DNA from 3 places in the Liquorilactobacillus nagelii DSM 13675 genome. Region 3 is predicted to be linked to each of the others. Evidence: predicted binding sites of a transcription regulator. Region 3 holds the regulator's gene; each other region holds the start of a gene.
What was found. Region 3 encodes Rex, which represses fermentation and respiration genes when NADH is low (regulators of the CRP and FNR family bind a similar motif). Its sites were predicted from a motif close to TTGTGAANTANTTCACAA; they were not measured.
Positions count from the first base shown of each region.

Region 1 (7,482 bases), 900 kb from region 3:
AAAAAGAAGGCGTTGGTCTCGATATGAACCCAACTTTCTTCTCACATCCTAAAGTAAAACATAATTTCACTTTAGCTAGCCCAGAAAAGGAAATCCGTGATTACTGGATTGAAGTTGGCAAGAAATCACGTGAAATTTCTAATTACTTTGGTAAAGAGCTTGGTCAAAAATCAGTTAATAATTTCTGGATTCCTGATGGTTTTAAAGATAACCCAATTGACAAGCAAAGCCCGCGGGAACGTTTAATTGCCTCCCTAGATGAAATCTTTGCTAAGAAATATGATGAAAAGAACACAATTGAAGCAGTTGAAGGGAAATTGTTTGGAACAGGGATCGAATCATATACGGTTGGTTCACATTTATTCTATAACAATTATGCAATCAGTCGTGGCAAGCTTTGGACAATTGATGCTGGTCATTGGCATCCAACTGAAGATGTATCAGATAAGTTTTCTGCATTCATGCCATTTGGTAAAGGTTTGATGTTGCATGTATCACGTCCGGTACGTTGGGATAGTGATCATGTTGTAATTATGGATGATGCTTTGTTACGAATTACTCGTTCCTTAGTTCGTGATAACCAATTAGATCGCACTAATATTGGTTTGGACTTCTTTGACGCAACCATTGATCGAGTAGCAGCATGGGTAGTTGGTGCGCGGGCAACACAAAAGGCTTTATTACAGGCAATGTTAGCCCCAATTGATCAACTGAAAAAAGCTGAGTTGAACTATGACTTTACAACCCGTTTGGCAGTTACTGAGGAATTGAAATCCTATCCATTTGGTGCTGTTTGGGATGAATTTTGTTTGCAAAATAATACACCAGTTGGAGCGGATTGGTTAAACAGTATTCACCAGTATGAAAAAGACGTTTTGTTCAAACGCAATTAATTAATGAAATAGGTACTCGGGAGGAAATATAATGACAGAATTTGTCGATTCAAAATTTGTAAAAAAGATTAGTGAAATCACGCATGAATCCTATGCGCACGGATGGGATGAACGTAACGGTGGCAATGTTTCATTAAGAATTGATGCTGCAGATTTAAAAGATTTTGAAGATGTTAAGGAAGTTAAAAAGACACTGGAACTTGGTTTTGATGCTGCCTCATTAGCTGGTGAATACTTTTTAGTAACTGGGACAGGTCGTTATTTTCGCAATGTAATTAATCAACCAAAATTGGACTTAGGTTTGGTTCAGATTACTCCAGACGGCCAAAAGGCAGACTTACTGTGGGGGTTTGAAGATGGCGGTTTACCAACATCTGAATTTCCTAGTCATTTAATGACACATATTGAACGTTTGAAGATCGATTCAACACAGCGAGTAGTCATGCATTGTCATCCGACTAATACGATTGCTTTGTCATTTACCCAAGATTTGGATGAAGCGCATATTTCTCGTTTACTTTGGAAAATGCAGGCTGAATCATTGGTTGTTTTCCCTGAAGGAATTGGTGTTATTCCGTATATGACACCCGGCACTAATGAAATTGGTCGCGCAACTGCGGCTAAAATGCAGAATTTCCGTGTAGTTATGTGGCCACACCATGGTATTTTTGGAGTAGGTGCAGATTTAGATGAAACTTTTGGTTTAATTGAGACGGTTGAAAAAGCAGCTACTATTTATTCACAAATTGGAGCACAAGGCGGCAAGATGAAACAATCGATTACCGATGATCAATTACGTGAACTAGCTGCAGCTTTTAAAGTAACTGCTAATCCAAAGTTCCTTTAACTAAATGTATAAATAGTATAAAAAATAAAGTCAATTGTCAAAGTTGGCTTTATTTTTTTTAATAGTGAGATGATAAAAGTGAGTATTTTTGAGCATGTTATGCTACCAGTTCTTTTAATCTTTTTCTGCGGGTTTATTTTCCAAAAAATTTTCAAATTAGATATAAAGCCACTTTCGACGGTTGCAATTTATCTTCTGTTGCCATTTCTGGTGTTTCAAACTTTTTATAAGGAAGCGATTGATAGTAACTTTTTTTATGTAATTTTGACATCAAGTTTACTTTTGTTAATGTTGATCTTACTGGGAATAATCATTAGTAAAGTCGGCAAATTTGGACGCAATCAATTAGATGCGCTATTATTGTCAATTGTTTTTCCTAACAGTGGGAATTATGGTATTCCAATTGTAATGTTTGCTTTCGGCAACAAGGGACTTTTGTATGGAATGCCGATTATGGTTTTTCACAATATTTTGATGGGAACTATTGGTGTATATATTGCTGCAGATAATCAAGGAGGAATAAAAACAGCGGGTAAAATGATTTTCAAGCAACCAATGAATTATGTTATTCTTCCAGCTATATTATTAGCTAAATATCATATTAAAATTCCGAGTAATTTTATGAAAAGCATCAACTTAGTAGGAAATACAACAATTCCAGTTATTATGCTGATTTTAGGAATGCAACTGGCAGAAGTTCATTTAAGCCAAGTCAATTGGTATCAGGTGAATTTAGCTTGGTTGTTAAGATTGGTAGTGTCTCCGTTATTAGCTTATTTATTATGCTTATTATTGCCAATTGATCCAATTATGAAAATGGTAATAATAACCATGGCAGCTATGCCAAGTGCCACGAATACTACTTTATATGCCATTCAATTTAATGCTGAGCCACAATTTGTTTCAACCTGTACTTTAGTTAGTACGATAACTAGTGTTATAACTTTAACAGTTATTCTTAACTTGCTTATTTAATAAGGTGTACATTTGTTACTTTCTAAATGTAATTATGATATTGAAAACGGTTGCTTAATTACAGATAATATAAACGGATAGTTAATTAATTCACAATTACTAGGAGGAAATTGATATGAAAATTAGTGCAGCGGTAGTTGAAAAAATGGGTGATCCATTTGTTATTGAAAATGATATTGAATTAGCAGATATGGGACCAACAGATTTGCAAATTAAGATGGTTGCCAGTGGTATTTGTCATTCCGATGAAGCAATCCGTAAAGGTGATGCGTCACTTGGCTACCCAGTAATTCTAGGCCATGAAGGTTCAGGAATTGTAGAAAAAATCGGACCACAAGTTACAGATTTCACAGTTGGTGATCATGTTGTTTTATCATTCTATGCTGACGGAACTTGTGACAATTGTTTAAAGGGTGTTCCGACCCAGTGCCGCAGCTATGCAAAATATAATTTGAGTGGTGTTCGGGCAAATGGAACTGACCATTTTACCGAGGACGGCAAGCATATTAGCGATATGTTTAATCAATCATCGTTTACAACCCATACAGTTGTTAATCAACGCAATGCAGTAAAAGTTGATAAGTCACTGGACTTACGGAAATTAGGGCCTTTAGGTTGTGGCTATGTTACTGGTAGTGGAACCGTTTTTAATACTTTACAGCCAAAACCAGGTCAAACAATTGCTGTCTTTGGTACCGGAGCAGTTGGTTTGGCAGCAATGATGGCTGGTAAGATTTCAGGCTGTACAAAAGTTATTGCTATTGATGTTGTTCCTGAAAGATTGGCTTTAGCCAAAGAACTTGGGGCAACGCAAACAATTAATAGTAAGGAAGAAGATCCGGTCGCAGCTATTCAAAAATTAACGAATGGTTATGGAGTTGATTTCACAGTTGATACAACCGGAATTGAACCAGTAATGCTGCAAGCGATCAATGCCTTAGCTCAGGGTGGAACGGCAGCTTTAATTGCTGTTACTGCTCAAAATATTACTATGAGTTCTTGGAATGACCTTTGCACCTCTGACCGGAAAGTTGTCGGAGTTAATATGGGCGATGCTATTCCACAGATTGATGTGCCTCGATTGATTGAATTTTATAAATTAGGTATGTTTGATTTTGATAAAACTGAAAAGTTCTACAAGTTTGCTGATATTAATCAAGCTAACCAAGACTCAGTCAGTGGTAAAACGATTAAACCGGTTTTGGTAATCGACGAAGATTATCAACCAGAATAAGTTAATTGATTTTAATATGTTGAAAAGGATAGTTCTGAATCGCCTTTCAAAAGTTAGACCAAGAATCTAACTTTTGAGAGGCGATTCGTTTTTTCGCAAAAAATGCGACTGCCCGTTTTTAGAGATGATATTTTTTTCGAAATTGGGTAGGGGTTGTGTTTAAGTATTTTTTAAAAAGTTTAGTTAGATAACTTTGATCGTAAAAACCTAACATGTTAGCTATTTCGGTAACTGTTTTATTTGAAAAAACTAATTGGCTCTGAATTTCACGAATTTTTTGTTCGTTGGCATATTCAACGATTGTTTGTTTAGTTGCTTGTTTAAATGATCGACAAAGATAATTTTTGGAATAACCAAGCTGGTTTGCCATTAAGGTTAAATTAACTGGTTCAGTTAGATGCTTAAAAATGTAATCTTGAATTAAAAAAATCAAACTTGAATTAGAAAAGTTTTGCGTAGCACGAACCCGTTTCACAAATATTTCACCAATTTCTTGAGTTAAGTCAACGATACTGTCAATTTTTCGTAATCGTTCAATCCGTTGAACACAGCGATCACTTAGTTGATATGCAGATTCTGGGTGCATTCCACCCTTGATTGCTGCCCGCGTAAAAAGCGTTGTTGCTGCAATTAGTAAATTTTTACTGTTTCTTAATTCATTGCCAATAGCCATTTTGCCAAAGTTTCCACTGTTAATAAAATCAGCTAATCGGGGACGAAACTCCACTAGAATGCCCTTTTCTAAAGCTTGGAGCATTAATTTTTCTTTATAATAACTATTATGATAAAGGTTAATGTCATCATCGTTTAGTTTTTCTGCTTTTTCTTCGGCTGTAAAAGATAAATCACTAATAAAATCAGGTTGTTTAATTACTGGTAATTTTTGAAAAAGACTAAAATACAAAATTTTTGTGTACGAAACCAGTCTTTCAAGACTGATACTTGGAAAACTATCACGAAAATAACCTAAGGCAGCGATGGTTTGAATATTACACCAAAGAATAATGGTTTTAGGGGAATTCTTAGTAATAGTGATAACACTAAAACATTCATTATGGCTGGTATTAAATATTTTTACAACGCCCTCGGGTAAGGAAAAATCAATCTTAGCGAGAAACTTTTCTGGGAAATTCGGTGAAACGGTTTGCTTGAATTGATTAACTAATTTTTTGTGTTGATCATAAATAAAAACGGAGATATTCGAAGCTAAGTGAAATTCCTTTAGTAATATAGCTAGTTTGCCCATCCCAGTAAGCCCTTTCGAAATAGATAATATAGAACTAATTTAAATAATATTATACAATTAAAAGCGCTTTATTCAAGTAAAATGGGATTATAGATGATCATCTTAAAAAATAAAAGGAGAATGAAATTATGACAACTTCTAATCATTCATTCAAAAATGCGTTAATTATTATTGCTTTGCTATCATTAAACATTGTTGAACAAGCTGCAAGTGTAATTACAGGAACAATTCCCGGGATGGCCAAAACATTCTCAAGTGAATCGTTAGTTAATATTGAATTAATTACCACCGTTGTTTCAGTTTTTGTAACCGTTTTTGTTTTAGTCAGTGGCTTTGTAGTTCGAAAAATTGGTCAGAAACAAACGGCAGTTTTAGGATTAGCAATTGCAACTGTCAGTTCAATTGTTCCAGCTTTTTCCACTAATTTTACAGTGATTTTAGTATCACGAGCAATTTTAGGGGTAGGGATTGGCTTGGCAAATCCGTTAGCAATTAGTTTAATCGGTGTATTCTTTTTTGGAGATGAAAGAGCAAAATTAATGGGATGGCGTTCAGCAATTGCTGGTGTCGGAACATCTTTAATGACATATTTTGCTGGCCAACTTCTCAATATTAGTTGGCACGCAGCTTATTGGGTATATTTACTATTTGTTCCGACATTGTTATTATTCATCTTTTTTGTTCCAGATCCAGAAAAAACTGGGGCTGTTGAACGCCAAGAAGCGGAACAACAAAAGGAATTGGCTCAAGCCCAAGATAAGGGTGAAAGTGTTCAAAAAGACTCTAAGACGCTGATTGCAACGTTAGCAATTTTAACATTCTTGATTTTAATTGCAATTATGGTTTTGGCAATCAAGTTGCCGACATTCTTCGTGGAAGATAAAATTGGAACCGCTACCCAAGCAAGTAATGCTTGGAGCATTTACAATTTTGCTAGTGTTGCTGGAGGAATTTTGTTTGGTTATTGCTATAAACTATTGCGTAAATATTTATTACCATCAGGTTTGATTTTATCAGGAATTGGTATGGCATTAATCAGTATGGCCCACAGCGTTGAAATGATATATGTTTTATGTGTAGTAATGGGAATTGTTAGTGCAATGATTATTCCTTATATCTTCAACCGCATTAGTGAAACTTCTTCACCAAAAAAAGCACCATTATATACCTCGATTGCCTTAGTTGGTTCCAACTTAGGAGCATTTCTTTCGCCATATGCTGGTAAGATATTAGGAACTTCGAGTAAAATTGCGATTTTGAATGCGGGATTCTTAATGATGGTATTAGCCGTTGTATCACTAATTGTAATTATTAAAATTAATTCAAATAAGAGAAATGCTGCATAATTAAAGAAAGGATTGGTGGCAAATCATGGAATTCCAAATGAATTCGACGGTAAAATTCAAGCACGATACTAAGTTGCTTAAAAAAGCTCAACAAGCTAAACCACAATTGTTATCCCAACAAATTGCTCCAAAAAGGTTAGTTAAGATAATTTCTGATCAGCATGAATTATTCGGTTATCGAGCAGTTCCCCAATCGCAAGAAGTTGCAGAACTGGATCAATTGTCATTTGGCAAAGGCGACCAGATTGTGTTGGATTTGGGGGATCATCAAGTAGGACATTTCCAAGTGAAAATTAATTCACAAGGTTCCCCAATGGATGCACCACTTTGGTTGCATATTGTGTTTGCTGAATCACCAGCGGAATTAGGCACAATTCATGAAGAATATCATGGTTTGCTAAGTAGCTCTTGGTTAGCCGAAGAATATTTGCATTTGGATGTCTTGCCTTCAGTATTAAAACTGCCACGTCGTTATGCTTGCCGGTACATTATGCTTGAAGTAATGGATACCTCACCAAAATGGAAAGCCGTTTTCAGTGAGCCTTTGTTTATAGCGGAAAGTGCGGTTGCTTTAAAACAAGTCACTAGTTTGAACTCCGGCGACGTGTTATTGGATAGAATTGATCAGGTTAGCTGTAAGACTTTGCATGATTGCATGCAAGATGTATTTGAGGATGGTCCAAAACGTGATCGTCGCTTGTGGTTGGGTGATTTGAGATTACAAGCTTTGGCAAATTACGCTACTTTCGATAACCAACAATTAGTTAAACGCTGCTTATATTTATTTGGGGGTTTAACTACAGAAGATGGTCGAATTTCTGCGAATATATTTACTCAAACTGATCCAATTCCTGATGATACTTTTTTATATGATTATAGTTTGTTTTTCATTTCGACCTTAGCTGACTATTTTGCTCATTATCATGATAATGAAACGTTAC
Region 1 is NZ_CP049304.1:2,405,366-2,412,847, forward strand. Features, by position in the region: gene G6O73_RS11930 (L-rhamnose isomerase) at 1-893, shown strand, start outside; gene rhaD (rhamnulose-1-phosphate aldolase) at 925-1,740, shown strand; gene G6O73_RS11940 (AEC family transporter) at 1,840-2,715, shown strand; gene G6O73_RS11945 (NAD(P)-dependent alcohol dehydrogenase) at 2,831-3,949, shown strand; gene G6O73_RS12855 (AraC family transcriptional regulator) at 4,068-5,195, opposite strand; gene G6O73_RS11955 (MFS transporter) at 5,324-6,541, shown strand; gene G6O73_RS11960 (alpha-L-rhamnosidase-related protein) at 6,567-7,482, shown strand, end outside.
Region 1: G6O73_RS11945 (NAD(P)-dependent alcohol dehydrogenase) is a predicted target of Rex. The motif match lies at 2,794-2,811, and genes of this name have one in related genera.

Region 2 (7,482 bases), 800 kb from region 3:
AAATTTGATTCCATCATAAGCAATTTCGACCAACCAGTTAAAACCATCAGCCATTGCCTTAACAATCATTCGTCCAACCGGGAATCCAACCAAAAACCACGCTAGAAAAATTTCTAATAATAAGACAATTCCGACTGAACGCCAATCAACCTGTTTGCGGTCTACGGAAAATAAGTAAGCCACTGCCACACAGAAAAGTACCCCTAAAATATTTAATACTACTAACAAAGCTTCCGCCTCCTTTTAATTTTCCTCAATCTCTGCCAACGTTGGAATTGCTACTTGAGCTCCCAAACGCTGCACAGTGATTGAACTGGCCTTTTGTGCAAATTTAATTGCCTCAGCCAGATTGCTAAAATCACTATTTAATTTTGCTGCTAATGCTCCAATAAAAGTATCTCCGGCAGCTGTCGTATCAACAGCTTTAACTTTAAACGCTGGCATTAAAACCGATTGATCTTCACTGGCATAATAAACACCCCGACTGCCCAAGGTAATAATTAAATTATTAACTCCCATTTTACGAAATGCCGCAGCGGTTTGTTCCATTGACGTTTGATTAGTAATCTCAATTCCAGTAAGCAAACGACTTTCAATTTCATTAGGAACAATTAAGTCCGTCACTCGCAACAATTCTGGTGCAATTTCGTGCGCTGGTGCTGGATTCAAAATTGTTTTAACGCCTTTTTGATGAGCAATTTTAAATGCTTCAAGCGTCATTGCTGTTGAAGTTTCAAATTGAGCTACCAAAAATTCGCTAGTTGCGATTTGTCCTGCTGCTGCTTGAATTTGCGCTGAAGTAAGCTTACGATTAGCTCCACCATAAATTACAATACTGTTTTGACCAGCTTCATCTAATAAAATATTGGCGGTCCCAGTACCCGCTTCTTCATCATGCAGAATATTTGCGGTATCGATTCCTTCTTCTTCTAGAGCTTCAATCAGATACTCACCAGAGCTATCTCGACCAACACAACCAATAAAAATTGTTTTAGCACCCAGCCGAGCGACCGCTACTGCTTGATTAGCTCCCTTACCGCCAGCTGTGCTGCTTTTGTTGATCGCTTCAACCGTTTCACCAGGTAGCGGAAAACGATCAATTTTAAGTGTCGTATCAATATTCAAACTTCCTAAAATCGTAATCTGTTTCAAATTAATCCCTCACTTGCTTTAAATTTTATCTCCAAAAAAACCGTATCATTTTTTGAAAGCGTTATCAAGGAATGAATTCTATTTTCTCACCTGCCTTTGAACCAAAACTTATAAAATTTTCATAATTTTGAGTAAACTGATCTTTTACTTAAATGATAAAGCCAAAATCATGATTGTTATTATCATACCATTTTTTGCAAAACAGACCGAAATATGAGCTTTTTTTCATCAAAAATCTTGAAATTAGAGGTTTTTATTACTTTTAGTCACCAATAAATTAACATTCGAAAAAAGAACGTCCTTAAGTTGAGTCTTAAAACTCAATTTAAAAACGTTCTTTCAAGATTAACTAATCTTCTTTTACTGAATAGTGTTTCGTCAAGAAATAAAATGGTACTGCTACCAATAAAGCTCCAAAACCAGTAATAAATTGTAAATGATTAGTATCTGCTAACCAGGCGTTCCATAATAACCAACCAGAAATTATTAATGCAGCTACCGGAATAACCGGACCTAATGGCAAATTAAATCCTTTCGAATTTTTACCATATTTTTTAGCAAAAATCAAAACAGCAATCACTGTTGGAATATATTGAACAAAACGTGAAATAACGCTAATTTGGGCCAAGTAAGTAAAGGTTCCTGACCAAGAAATTAATAGTCCTAAAACCATTGAAACCAAGATTGAAACCCAAGGAGCATTATGACGATTACGTTTTGCCAAGGCTGCTGGCATCATTTTATTTTCGGCCAACGCTACTCCAGAACGTGGTGTTACATACGAAGAAGCAACCAAGATACCACCTACTGAGACTAATGATCCAGCTTGAACCAAAGCATTACCAAAGCCACCAGCAAAATGCGCAAAAGCACTCTGAATTGGTGTACTGGTTTTAGCCAAAGCATCACTACCCAAGATTCCTGTACAAACAACTTGAATCAAAATGTAAAAGGCAGCCACTAAGACCATAACTAACGCCACTGCTTTTGGTAAATTGCGTTTTGCCTGGCGCATATCACCAGCTGCTACTACCAAACCTTCAAAACCACTAAAGGCATAGAACATCGTTACTGCTGCAGTTCCTAATGATCCCGGAGTATAATGTCCATCAGGGAATAGCGGTGTAAAATTATCTCCTTTAATGAAAAAAATTCCTACGGCCACTAGCAAAACTAAAGGCACTAACTTAGCAACCGTCACTACATTGTTGACATATTTAGAAACACGAACGCCTGCAATATTCATGAACGCCAAACCAACAATTAAAACTGTAGTTGTCAGCATCGCTGGAAAACCCGACTTCACTGCTGGCCAAACTCCGGCCAGTAAAGTTTGAAAGGCAACTGCCATCGTCGCTTCAGCAATAATTCGAATCGCCCAGGTAACAAAACCAACTTCAAAACCGACAAAATCGCCAAAGGCAGCTTTTGCATATAAATATGGTCCGCCATCTTGATCAAAATGGGTTGCTGCTTGAGCAAAGCATAATGCCAAGCAAATTACCAATAAAGCATCCAGCAGCAAAACAAAAATTCCGGCTGTCCCCATGGCAGCTGCCGCTACGTTAGGTAATAAGAAAATCCCAGAACCAATAATGCCATTAATCCCTAACAACACAATACTTGCAAAACCTAATTTTTCTTTTGTAACCTGCGTAACTTTTTCCATGTAATTCTCCCCCTATAATTAGTTAGCTGCTGCTCGTGCAACTAAATCGGCAAAAAAAGCAAATTGTTCTTTTTGCACTTGCCACATGTTTTCAGGATGCCACTGGACCCCTAAAAAGCTGTCATCATTAATTGACTCAAGTGCCTCAATTACACCATCTGCTGCCTGAGCAACTACCCGCAAGCCTGGCGCTGGTTGCTTAACAGCTTGATGATGACGTGAGTTAACATAACTGCTATTGCCCAAAAGTTTGGCTAACCGACTATCTTGAGCAATTCGAACATGATGCGTTGGAAAGTTTCCCGGAGCTGCTTGGGCATGGCGAATAGCATAAGCTGTATCTTGCGTTGCTAAATCTTGATATAAAGTACCACCACAAGCTACGTTATAAACCTGAATTCCTCGACAGATAGCAAAAATAGGCTTATGAACGGCACGAGTTTTTTTTATTAAAGCAATCTCAAAAGCGTCCTTGCGATAAGCGGTTCGTCCAATCTGTGGAATTGGTTCTTCCCCAAAAAAAGTTGGATCAACATCCGGGCCACCAGGAAGCAGTAAGCCATCAAATAAATCAACTAGTTGATTGAGTTGCGCTTCATCGGGTTCAGTAGTTAATGAGAACGGTAAAATAATTGGAATTCCTCCGGCAGCCACGATAGCTTCTTTAATCGCTGTCGGGGCCATGTCAGCATCGTGCTGATTAATAACCGCTGAATGATCAATCAATGAGTCAGCCGTCAAGGCAATAATCGGTTTCATAAGTTCAATCCCTGCTTTCAAAATAATGAAATTAAATATATCATGAGATGTTAATTATATCAACCGAATAATTTGATTAAGATGGTTTAATAAATTTCCGAAGCATTTCGTTTAAAAAATAGAAAATAAGTTTTACATAGTTCGGCATTTTTTACTAACAAATTCATTGATGCACAATTTAATGATTGGAGTTTTAAAAAAACAGTTTATTAAACTCTGCTTTCATTTTAATTTAAAATTCCAGTGTTCAGCCTTATCTAATGGCACTTTTGGTGTTTAGTAATCTTTTGTCATCAATAACCCATTAATTATTTTACTAGTAAGAAAAAAGCATCACAAAAATATTTTTATGCTTATTAAGTTTATAATTTTATTTTCAAAAAAAGCGAGTATAATTTTTCTTAACTAAATTTTAGCGAGGAAGATTTTATGGGATTAATAACTTTTAAAAATTTAATGTTGTTTGATGGGAAAAGCCAAGAGAATTTAGCTCATGCTTGGATAACTGTCGACCAGGCCAGCGGTCGTATCCAGCAAATCGGTAATGGTGACCTGCCTTCTGATATTCCAACCATTGATCTAAATGGTCAATATGTAATGCCAGGCTTTATCAATGTTCATACTCACATCAGTCTTGATCCGCAAGCCTTTGATGGTGGTTTCGGCAAGTCTCAAGTTGAAACTACTGTACTGGCATATCAACATTTGCGCGAACTATTAAAATCTGGCGTTACTTTTATCCGTGAGTGCGGCTGCTTATTTGATTTGGATATCGAATTAAGTAAAATGCAACAAAAGGGGTTGTTAACAGACGTTCCAACAATTATGCCTTCTGGTCGCCTTTTTGTAATGACAGGTGGTCACGGAGATGCTCCGGGTGCAGCCTACCAAGTAGACTCTCCTGATGAAATGCGCAAAGCTGTTCGCCAAGGTTTAAAAAATGGTGCCCAAAACATCAAAATGGTTGCAACTGGCGGAGTGATGACTCCCAGCGATTTCATGGATGATCCTCAGCTTTCAACTGAAGAAATGACTGCTGGAATTATTGAAGCTCACCATAAACACAAACGAGTTTCGGTTCATGCAGAAGGCAACCCGGGAATTCAAAATGCCTTGGATGCCCATGCTGATTCAATTGAACATGGTTTTTATGTCACTGCCAAAGAAGCACAGCAAATGGTTGAACAAGATACTTATCTAACTCCAACTCTAATCGCCGAATGGGTAATTCCTAAATATGGAAAAAACAAAATTCCATCCTGGGAGTTGAACAAAGCCGCTGATGCTTTGGATGACACCTACAAAAATCTGACTCGTGCTTATCAATTAGGAGTCAAATTCACCTGTGGCACCGATGCCGGAACTGTTTTTAATGGTTTTGATCAAACACCGGCCGAATTTGAATTATTAACTAAGTTGGGGATGACTCCCGCACAAGCTTATCAATGCTCAAGCATTAATTCGGCAGAACTATGTCAGATTCAAGCTGATTATGGTACTTTAGAAACGGGTAAATTTGCTGACTTCATCGTTCTAAAAAACAATCCCTTAGAAGATGTTAAAGCTGTTCAACAAACCGATAAACAAGTCTATTTACATGGTCTTCGTCAATTTTAGTTGCCTAAAGTAAGTGTAGTTAAAATATGGTTTGGACAAATCTTAATAAAATCTATATATACTTCTTAACAGCTTCAAATTAGTATTCAGCTTATCTTAGGCGCTTTAAAAACCCTTGACGTGATACTAATATTCTGATTTTCGTTCAAAAATAAGCTAAATTAGTTTCATAAATAAAATATATTTTCTATTCGTACGGATAATCTGAACACATTTGGTGCCAGTACAGAGGCGAATATTCTAATCTTTTAAAACATTGGTCTCTTTTTTTGTCTTAATATGTTAAATAAAAGTGCAGCCTTAGTGGTTTGATTATAATCCACTAAGGCTGCACTTTTATAAGTCAATATTAAATTTATAAATTGATTAAAACATGTTTCTTGTCGTTTTTAGCCAAACATACCGCTACCGCATAAATTGACCATGACCAAACAATATGCCCAAAGAATTCTGAGAAATGTTCATCAAATGGTTGATTCCATGGAGCTGGAATTGTTCCTAAAGCTGGCAAAAGGATCAAATGAAATGCGATCCAAATGACAATTCCGTAAGCAGCTCCTTGCCATAATGTAGTTGCTTTCCAATATTGGGCCAAGAATAAAAACAATGCTGCAAATACAATTGAAAAACCGAAATGGATCAACAGTGCAACATAAAAGACTTTCTGATCAGTCGAATAATAAACAAATGCATGAACCGTTTTAGCTGAAAAGCCGATTTGTTCCAGCAAGTGTTGTGGTGGATTAGTTAGATTTCGAGCAATCGTCCGTGGTGGTAAAATGTTCTCCCAACCAATTTTAACCATTCCAGAAATCATTCCAGCAATAAAGCCATACCAAATACTCTTCCATACAATTGCCCCCAAAGACGCTTTGGGTTTTGTTAAATTAAACATGCTATCAACTTCCTCTCTCAATTAATAGCATATTAGTTTGTGATTTTTTTGTCAATGTTTTGCAACCGAAAACATTAGTTTTTCCTAAAGAAAATTTATTGTTTTAAAGCCTATCATCATGTACTCTCACAAAACAAAAAATTATTTTTAGATTAATTGTCATTTTACATCGTCAACATAATATTATTTATTCAGTTTACCCGCTGCAATTTGATTTAACAGATCACGTGATGGAATAAAGAAAACTTGGCCCGATAAAATCGTCGAAAAGCTCAATAAGAAATCTGATGTATCTAGCATTTGCTGCAACATCTGCTTAATAATTTGCCAATGCCGCGCATAACCAATAAAGTAAGTCCCGGTTTTGCCAGCTGCTGGATCAGAAAATGGCACATTCATTCGGACAATCTTTTTTTCTTCACCATTGATCTCCAGCTTCGAACTAATATTATGCGCATTGTGATACTTATCTTTTTCCGCTAACTCTAAATCAGTGAACTTTTCGCGGCCAACACCTTTTTCCTGTTGTTCAACTTTTAAATGATTCCAAAAATCCATATCATGCAACCATTTTTGGGCAAAGGCATAGGAACCATTTATAAACTTTGGATCTTCATCACCAACCAAAGCATACTCAGCAGCTTCCTCAACTGCGGGGACCTCGGTTCCATCGATAAAACCGATAATTGCTCGACCTTCAAAATAACGAAATCCTTTCGTTTCATCAACAACCGTTGTAATATTTTGAAGAAAACGCCGAAAGTCAGTTTGAGCCTCATAGACAACAGCTTCACTATCTGCCCGAATATGCAAGAAAAGATCGCCTTCAGTTGCTGGCATTTGGTATTTAGTACCCTTCAGAGTTGCAAAAGATTCAAGCTCTTTGGGCTTAGCTGCTGTTGGAAATAAGTAGTCCCAAGCACTACTGCTAAATCCTAAAGTTACCTTCAAATCAGAATCGCCACCAGGTTTTGCTGAACGAATTCTTAATGAACGAATAATTGCTTGATAGCGATCAGCAAATTCTTGAATTGCTTGTTGAGCCTTCGTTTGATCGTCTCGTTTTAATTTCAAAACTGTAAATTGGACATTTTCACCAACATCTTTCCAGACAGCTTGTGCTTTTTGAGGATCAACAGTCATCATATCTTCTCCTTTATTTTTTAAATTTTATCATCTAATAAGTTTCTCAATTAAATATTAACACTTGCTACTAAAAAAAGCCCCAGTATTCACTAATACTTGCTATTTTTTGTACTAAAAAAAAGTTTGATCCTTTTTGATCAAACTTTTTTCTCTAATTACTCAATTAAAAATTAATCTTTTTGATTTTTTCGTTCTGCTTGCCAAATTCGAAAAGATTGCCGCATAGCTTTGATAACTCCTGCTT
Region 2 is NZ_CP049304.1:2,306,404-2,313,885, reverse strand. Features, by position in the region: gene G6O73_RS11520 (NupC/NupG family nucleoside CNT transporter) at 1-228, opposite strand, end outside; gene rbsK (ribokinase) at 244-1,152, opposite strand; gene G6O73_RS11510 (APC family permease) at 1,502-2,821, opposite strand; gene G6O73_RS11505 (gamma-glutamyl-gamma-aminobutyrate hydrolase family protein) at 2,840-3,580, opposite strand; gene G6O73_RS11500 (metal-dependent hydrolase family protein) at 4,010-5,197, shown strand; gene G6O73_RS11495 (YagU family protein) at 5,553-6,092, opposite strand; gene G6O73_RS11490 (Dyp-type peroxidase) at 6,276-7,235, opposite strand; gene G6O73_RS11485 (ABC transporter permease) at 7,409-7,482, opposite strand, start outside.
Region 2: G6O73_RS11495 (YagU family protein) is a predicted target of Rex. The motif match lies at 6,130-6,147, and genes of this name have one in related genera.

Region 3 (7,482 bases):
AATACAATTGCACCGACAGCTAACGAAATAACCCCATTAGAGTAAGCTAAACGGTCTCCTTTATCCATATACATATGCGGCATAAATTTATCCTTGGCAAGATTATACGCTAAAATTGGAAAAGCAGAAAAACCGGTATTCGCTGCAACCGCTAAAATTAACGCCGTTGAAAATTGCAATAAGTAGTAGAAAATCCCCTTACCAAAAACTGCTGAACCAATTTGAGACAAAACCGTTTCATCCGGATTCGGCATTACACCCAAATAATAACTCAGAAAAGTAACTCCAATTAAAAACATTCCTAATAAAGCTGCCATAATCGCCAAGGTATTTGCTGCATTCTTTCGACGTGGTTTTCTAAAATTTGGTACCGCATTACTAATGGCCTCAACACCTGTTAAGGAAGATGAACCTGCAGAAAAAGCCCTTAAAAATAAAATCAACGTCATCCCCGGGACAGCACTACCAACCGGTGCTGCTGCATGATAAGTTAATTTACCCGTAGCAATGTTGAATAGTCCCCAGCCTAACATTCCCAGTAAAACGATAACAAAAGTGTAAACTGGCAAGGTTAGAAACGAAGCAGAATCTTTCATGCCCCGTAAATTCAAAGTCATAATAAACAAAACGATAAAAATGGCAATTCCGATACTGTATGGACGCAACAATGGAATTGCCGAAGTAATTGCCTCTGTTCCAGATGTCACTGAAACAGCTACAGTCAGCATGTAATCAACTAGTAAAGATCCTCCGGCAATTAAACCAATTGAAGTACCCCAGTTCTTAGTTGCAACAACATAGGCGCCCCCACCAGAAGGATAAGCATTAATAATTTGCCGGTACGACATTGTAATTGCAAACAATAAAATCAACACAATGCCCACAGCTGGCAAAGCATACCAAGTTGCTGCTGCAGATAGAACAAATAAAACCGTTGTAATCTGTTCAGTCCCATATGCTACTGAAGACAGCGCATCCGAAGATAATAAAGCCAATGCTTTAAATTTTGTCAGCGATTGGCCACCCGCATCAGTTGTTTTAAGAGGTCTTCCAATTAGTAACCGTTTTAAATAACGCCACATTTCTATTTCTCCTTTGACGCAATTAATCAAGACTACAAATTTACAAACCAATAACTTGTAAATAGTTGTTTTTACGTCTTTATCAATCTATCATATTTTTAGAAAGCCTGCAGCTTTCGCTGTTTCGTATTTTACTTTACTCAACATTATAACTCTTTTTAAATCTGACAATGATTTCAATATCATGACATAAAAAAACCGATTAAGCAAGTCAAAAAAGATAAGAGCTGTAGTAAAACTTAAAAGTTTTACTACAGCTCTATCATATATTAATGTCTAATTAACAGACATTCATTCCCAAAGATTCGGAAATTGTGAAAATTGCACCTAAAACAATTTGCTTAGATACAGTGACTGCATAATTACTAAGCCCCTAGAGTCCATATGTTGCCTGACAGACTAAATATTTACAACAAGGCTATAACATATAATTACTTTACTTCTTAATTCATCAGCAACAAACAAATTATGGTTTTTGATAAGGATTGTCGAAACGGAGTATTAAGAAGTTTTGGTATCCAATTACCTAATTAAAATCAGAAAACTTATATCCTAACTTTCCTTAAAAATAATTGTTTTCTAAACCAGTTGGTTTACATCATACCGCCCATGTTTGGTCCTGGAGCCGGAGCAGCTGGAGCAGCTTTTGGTTCTGGCTTTTCAGCAACAACAGCTTCGGTAGTTAACAATAAGGCAGAAACACTAGCAGCATTTTGCAAAGCTGAACGAGTTACCTTAGTCGGGTCAACGATTCCAGCATCTACCATATCTTCCCACTTATCTTCAGCAGCATTATAACCAACACCTGGTTTTTCAGACTTCAATTTTTCAACAATAACTGAACCTTCAAGCCCAGCATTTTCGGCAATCTGACGAACTGGTTCTTCTAATGCACGTTTAACGATATTAATTCCAGTTTGAACGTCACCACTTTCTTTCAAACTAGCAACATCTTTAATAACATTGATCAAAGCTGTACCACCACCGGCTACAAAGCCTTCTTGAACAGCAGCACGAGTAGCGTTCAAAGCATCTTCAATGCGATATTTACGTTCTTTCAGTTCTGTTTCAGTTGCAGCACCAACTTTAACAACTGCAACACCACCAGCTAATTTAGCTAAGCGTTCTTGTAATTTTTCGCGATCAAAGTCAGATGTAGTTTCAGCAATCTGTTTTTTAATTGTCTGAACACGTTCTGCAATCTGAGCTTTATCTCCAGCACCTTCAACAATTGTGGTCTTTTCTTTAGTAATTGTAATTTTACCAGCTGAACCAAGTTGGTCAATTTTAGTATCTTTTAATTGAAGACCTAAATCATCTGTAATCACAGTAGCACCTGTCAATGTAGCAATATCTTGCAACATTTCTTTACGACGATCGCCAAATCCAGGAGCTTTAACAGCTACAACATTGAAAGTCCCACGAATTTTGTTTAAAACAAGTGTTGGCAAAGCTTCACCATCAACATCGTCCGCAATAATTAACAGTGGACGACCTTGTTCAACAATTGATTGTAATAAATTCAGAACTTCTTGGATGTTAGAAATCTTTTTGTCAGTAATCAAAACATAAGGATTGTCAAGATCAGCTTCCATTTTATCATTATCAGTTACCATGTACTGTGATAAATAGCCACGATCAAACTGCATTCCTTCAACAACATCTAATGAAGTATCAATACCTTTTGATTCTTCAATTGTAATAACTCCATCATTACCAACTTTTTCCATTGCATCAGCAATTAACTTGCCAACTTCCTCATTCGCAGAAGAAATTGATGCAATTTGTGCAATATCACTTTTTGATTCAACTTTATGTGACATTTCGCGTAATGCATCAACCGCTTTTTTAGTAGCCAATTCAATTCCCCGACGAATGCCAACTGGATTAGCACCAGCTGTAACATTTTTCATTCCTTCTGTCACAATTGCCTGTGCCAAAACTGTAGCGGTTGTAGTTCCATCACCTGCAACGTCATTAGTCTTTGATGCTACTTCAGAAACTAATTTTGCGCCCATATTTTCAAAATGATCTGCTAATTCAACTGCTTTAGCAATTGTGACACCATCGTTAGTAATTGTTGGAGAACCATATGATTGCTCTAAAACAACATTTCTTCCTTTTGGTCCTAAAGTTGATTTAACGGTATTAGCTAGTTTATCAACCCCAGCAAGTAATTTTGTCCGTGCATCTTCAGAAAATTTAACTTCTTTTGCCATTAAAAATTCACCTCATCATCAAAATTTAAATAAAAACAATTTTTTGAATCATATTAAAATTAAACTATTCAACGATAGCAACAATATCCTTTTCGTGCACAACCAAATATTGCTTACTTTCATATTTAACTTCAGTGCCTGCATATTTGTCAAAGATAACCAAATCATTTGGCTTAACCGACAAAGCTACCTTTTCTCCGTTATCCAGTACACGACCATCGCCTACTGCAACAATTTTGCCAGTTTGTGGTTTTTCCTGAGCATTACTTGCTAGGACAATTCCACCGACTGTCTTTTCCTCATCTTTTTGAACTTCTAAAATAACGCGATCTCCTAAAGGTTTAAGCACTCTGTATCCCTCCAATATTAGTTATGTTTTAGCACTCAGTATCTCTAAGTGCTAACCACAGTTATTACTATAATCAATTTGTGCTTTAATTGCAAGTGATTTATCACTCGAACATTGCAACTGCTAAATTATGGTATAATGACCAAAGTAATTCAGCTAAGGAGGGCCGTTTAATGGCGTTGAAAAAAAATTCCATGTGGCTATTAATTAGCTACCTAATCGTTTCAATCTGCTCAACAATTATCGATCATTACTTTAGAACTAGTTCCAGCCTTTACTATTTATTAACTATTATCGGTGTAACGGGAAGCATTGCAATGTATTTTATCAATCGGCAATTTGCAACTTATCAAAATTGGTTAGAAAAAAAATCAGTTTCGCAGCAGCAAAACTTAATCTTAGGTTTTGGTGGAGCCGTTCTTCTTTTAGCCACTCAACAACTTTGTTTTTGGTTAGAAAACTTAATTCTGCACCAAACTGATGCTTCACAAAACACAGCTGCTATGCTAGCTATTATCAAACATTACCCGATTTATTTATTATATGTGCTCATTGCTGCTCCAATTATGGAAGAATTAGTATTTCGTAAAGTGCTTTTTGGTAATTTAGTGACCCTCACCAGTCCTTTTATAGCTGGTATTATCTCATGCCTGCTTTTTAGTATTGTCCATGCTGATGGTCATTTTCTTACTTATGCAGCTATTGGTGGAATGTTATGCTGGATTTATGCCAAAAGTGGTCGAGTACAAACTTCGATGATTGCTCACATGGTGATGAACTTAATAATTGTCATGCTTAGTTTCAAATAAAAAAGCAGTCCGCTCACTTGCGGCTGCTTTGACTAATTAGGCATCATTTTCCTTATGTGAGCCAAATTTATCTAAGAAATAAATTAAGGTCTGCAATTCATTGGTTAGATCAACATTTTGAACACGAACAGTACTTGGAACTGTAATTCTTAATGGCGTAAAATTCAAAATTCCCTTAACACCAACTTCTACCAACTCATTAGTAGCTTCTTGAGCAACTGGTGCTGGTACTGTCAAAATAACAATTTCAATTTGCTGAACCGTAAGCTGTTCTTTCATATCATCCATATGATAAACTGGAACGCCGCTTTGAATTGTACCAGTGATATCTTCATTGATGTCGAAAGCTGCACTGATACGCACATTGTTGCTCTGGTGAAAATTATAATTTAACAATGCATGACCCAAATTGCCAACGCCAATTAGAGCTACATTGGTTAACTTATCTTGCTTTAAAGTTTTCCGAAAAAAGGCCAACAGACTTTCAACATCGTACCCATAGCCCCGCTTTCCAAGAGCACCAAAATACGAAAAGTCGCGCCGAATTGTTGCAGAATCAACCTTAACTGCATCAGCTAATTCGGTTGAAGATACACGCTGTTTACCCGCATCTGACAAAAAATGCAGGTAACGATAATAAATCGGCAATCGTTTAGCCGTTGCATGTGGAATTTTATTACTTGCCATAATTTTTCTCCTTTCAAGAGATTAATGATTTTTTTGATAAATTTAACAACTGTCTTGTTAAATAAAAAAGCTCAACCACCATTTTTCACAATTTACAAAACAAAGTATTGTTTATTTTTTCCTTAACTATGCTACACTAATTTTGTTTCGTATGCAATCAGAAGACTAGCTTTTTTTAATAATTCACAAGCTTTTAGAAACCAGCTTCACAAATTACTCTGAGGAAGTGATTTAATTGATTTTACTACAAGTCCAACACGTTGCTCGACTGTTTGGAGCAGATGTCCTTTTTAAAAATATTGATTTAGACATCCAAGAAAATTCACGAATTGCCTTGGTTGGCCGAAATGGTGTTGGCAAATCAACTTTATTAAAAATAATAATGGACCAACAACCAGCGGATCAAGGCCAAATAACGCGCGCAAAAAATTTGACAATTGGTTATCTTGCTCAAGATACCGGTTTAGTCTCAGCTAACACAATTTATGAAGAAATGTTAACTGTTTTTGAGCCCTTACGAAAAATGGAAGAAAAGATTCACCAACTTGAAAACAAAATCGCTAGTGATTCACAGAAAGTTAATTCAAAAGAATATCAACGTTTGTTGGCACAATACGATCAAATGCAACACGATTTTAAGGAAAATAACGGCTATGGCTATCAAGCAGAAATTCGTTCAGTCTTACATGGATTTAAATTTGATGAAAAAGATTATCAGCAAAAAATTAATAGCCTTTCTGGCGGGCAAAAAACTCGATTGGCTTTAGCAAAGCTTTTATTGGAAAAAAGAGACTTGCTAATTCTCGATGAACCAACCAACCATCTGGATATTGAGACACTCAATTGGTTGGAAAATTATCTTCAAGGATATACTGGCGCTTTATTGCTAGTTTCTCATGATCGCTATTTTCTTGATAAAATTGCGCAAGATGTCTATGAATTAACTCCAACGGCTGCTATCCATTATAGCGGAAACTATTCGGCTTATATCAAAAAAAAGCAATTGCGCTTACAGCTGCAGCAAAAAGCCTATGAAAAGCAACAAGAGAAAATTGACAAATTAGAAGATTTCGTCAAAAAAAATATCGTCCGAGCTTCAACCACTAAACGCGCCCAAAGTCGTCGTAAACAATTAGAAAAAATTGAGCGTCTAGATAAGCCTCAAGGTCAACAACAAGGGCCACACTTTGCTTTTACTGCTGAACACCCAAGTGGCAATATCGTCTTGAATGTCAATGAGGCTTATATTGGTTACCAAAATCACGCAATTGCTGGCCCGATTAATATTGAGCTTCGACGAAACCAAATTATGGCAATTGTCGGTCCTAATGGGATCGGAAAATCGACTTTTCTAAAAAGTATTCTAGGGAAAATTCCATTTATTTCTGGGAGCAGTCAATTTGGAGCACAAGTTGATGTTGGTTATTATGATCAAGAATTACATAACCTAACTCCTAACAAAAGTGTTTTAAATGAGGTCTGGGATGATCATCCGACCATGCCAGAAAAAGACATTCGCTCGATTTTGGGAAGCTTTTTATTTCGCGGTTCCGATGTTGCTAAGATTGTTAGCCAGCTGTCTGGCGGTGAAAAAGCTCGTTTGTTGTTAACTAAGCTTGCTCTGAACCACCATAATTTTATTTTGTTTGACGAGCCAACAAACCACTTAGACATTGAAAGCAAAGAAGTCCTTGAACAAGCATTACTTAAATTTGATGGTACAGTTCTATTTGTTTCTCATGATCGATACTTTATCAACAAAGTTGCCTCTCAGGTTATTGAACTTAGTGAACAAGGAAGTCAACTATTCTTAGGCGATTATGATTATTACCTAACCAAAAAAGCCGAGCAGCATTTACTAGCTGAAGAAATAAAAGCAGATGAGTCTCAAAACCTAGCGAAGAAAAGCTCTCAAACTTCAACATCTGCAACTAATTATCAGCAAAACAAAAAACTGCAGCGAGAAAAGAGAAAATTAGAACGTGACGTTGCGAAGCTTGAAAAGCAACTAGAAGACTTAGATGTTATCGCTAACTCGATTCAACAGGCAATGTCAGCACCTGAAAACTATACTGATCCAACCAAAATCAAACAACTGCAAGAACAATTAACTGAGAATCAACAACAACAACAACAAACTGAAACAGAGTGGGAAACCACGGCTGCTAAACTCGAAAAGTTTGAATAATAAAGAAAAGATGCTGAAAAAAACTATTAACCAGTCAATTAGCAGAAGGCGAGTCATCCGACCTCTCATACCATCGCCGTATATGGCGGTTCAATAACCTAAGCACTCTGAATTTGCTGGAGAGTTTTGGACATATTTGTCAGTCCAA
Region 3 is NZ_CP049304.1:1,506,801-1,514,282, forward strand. Features, by position in the region: gene G6O73_RS07630 (APC family permease) at 1-1,082, opposite strand, end outside; gene groL (chaperonin GroEL) at 1,676-3,301, opposite strand; gene groES (co-chaperone GroES) at 3,366-3,650, opposite strand; gene G6O73_RS07645 (CPBP family intramembrane glutamic endopeptidase) at 3,824-4,459, shown strand; gene G6O73_RS07650 (redox-sensing transcriptional repressor Rex) at 4,496-5,146, opposite strand; gene G6O73_RS07655 (ABC-F family ATP-binding cassette domain-containing protein) at 5,382-7,334, shown strand.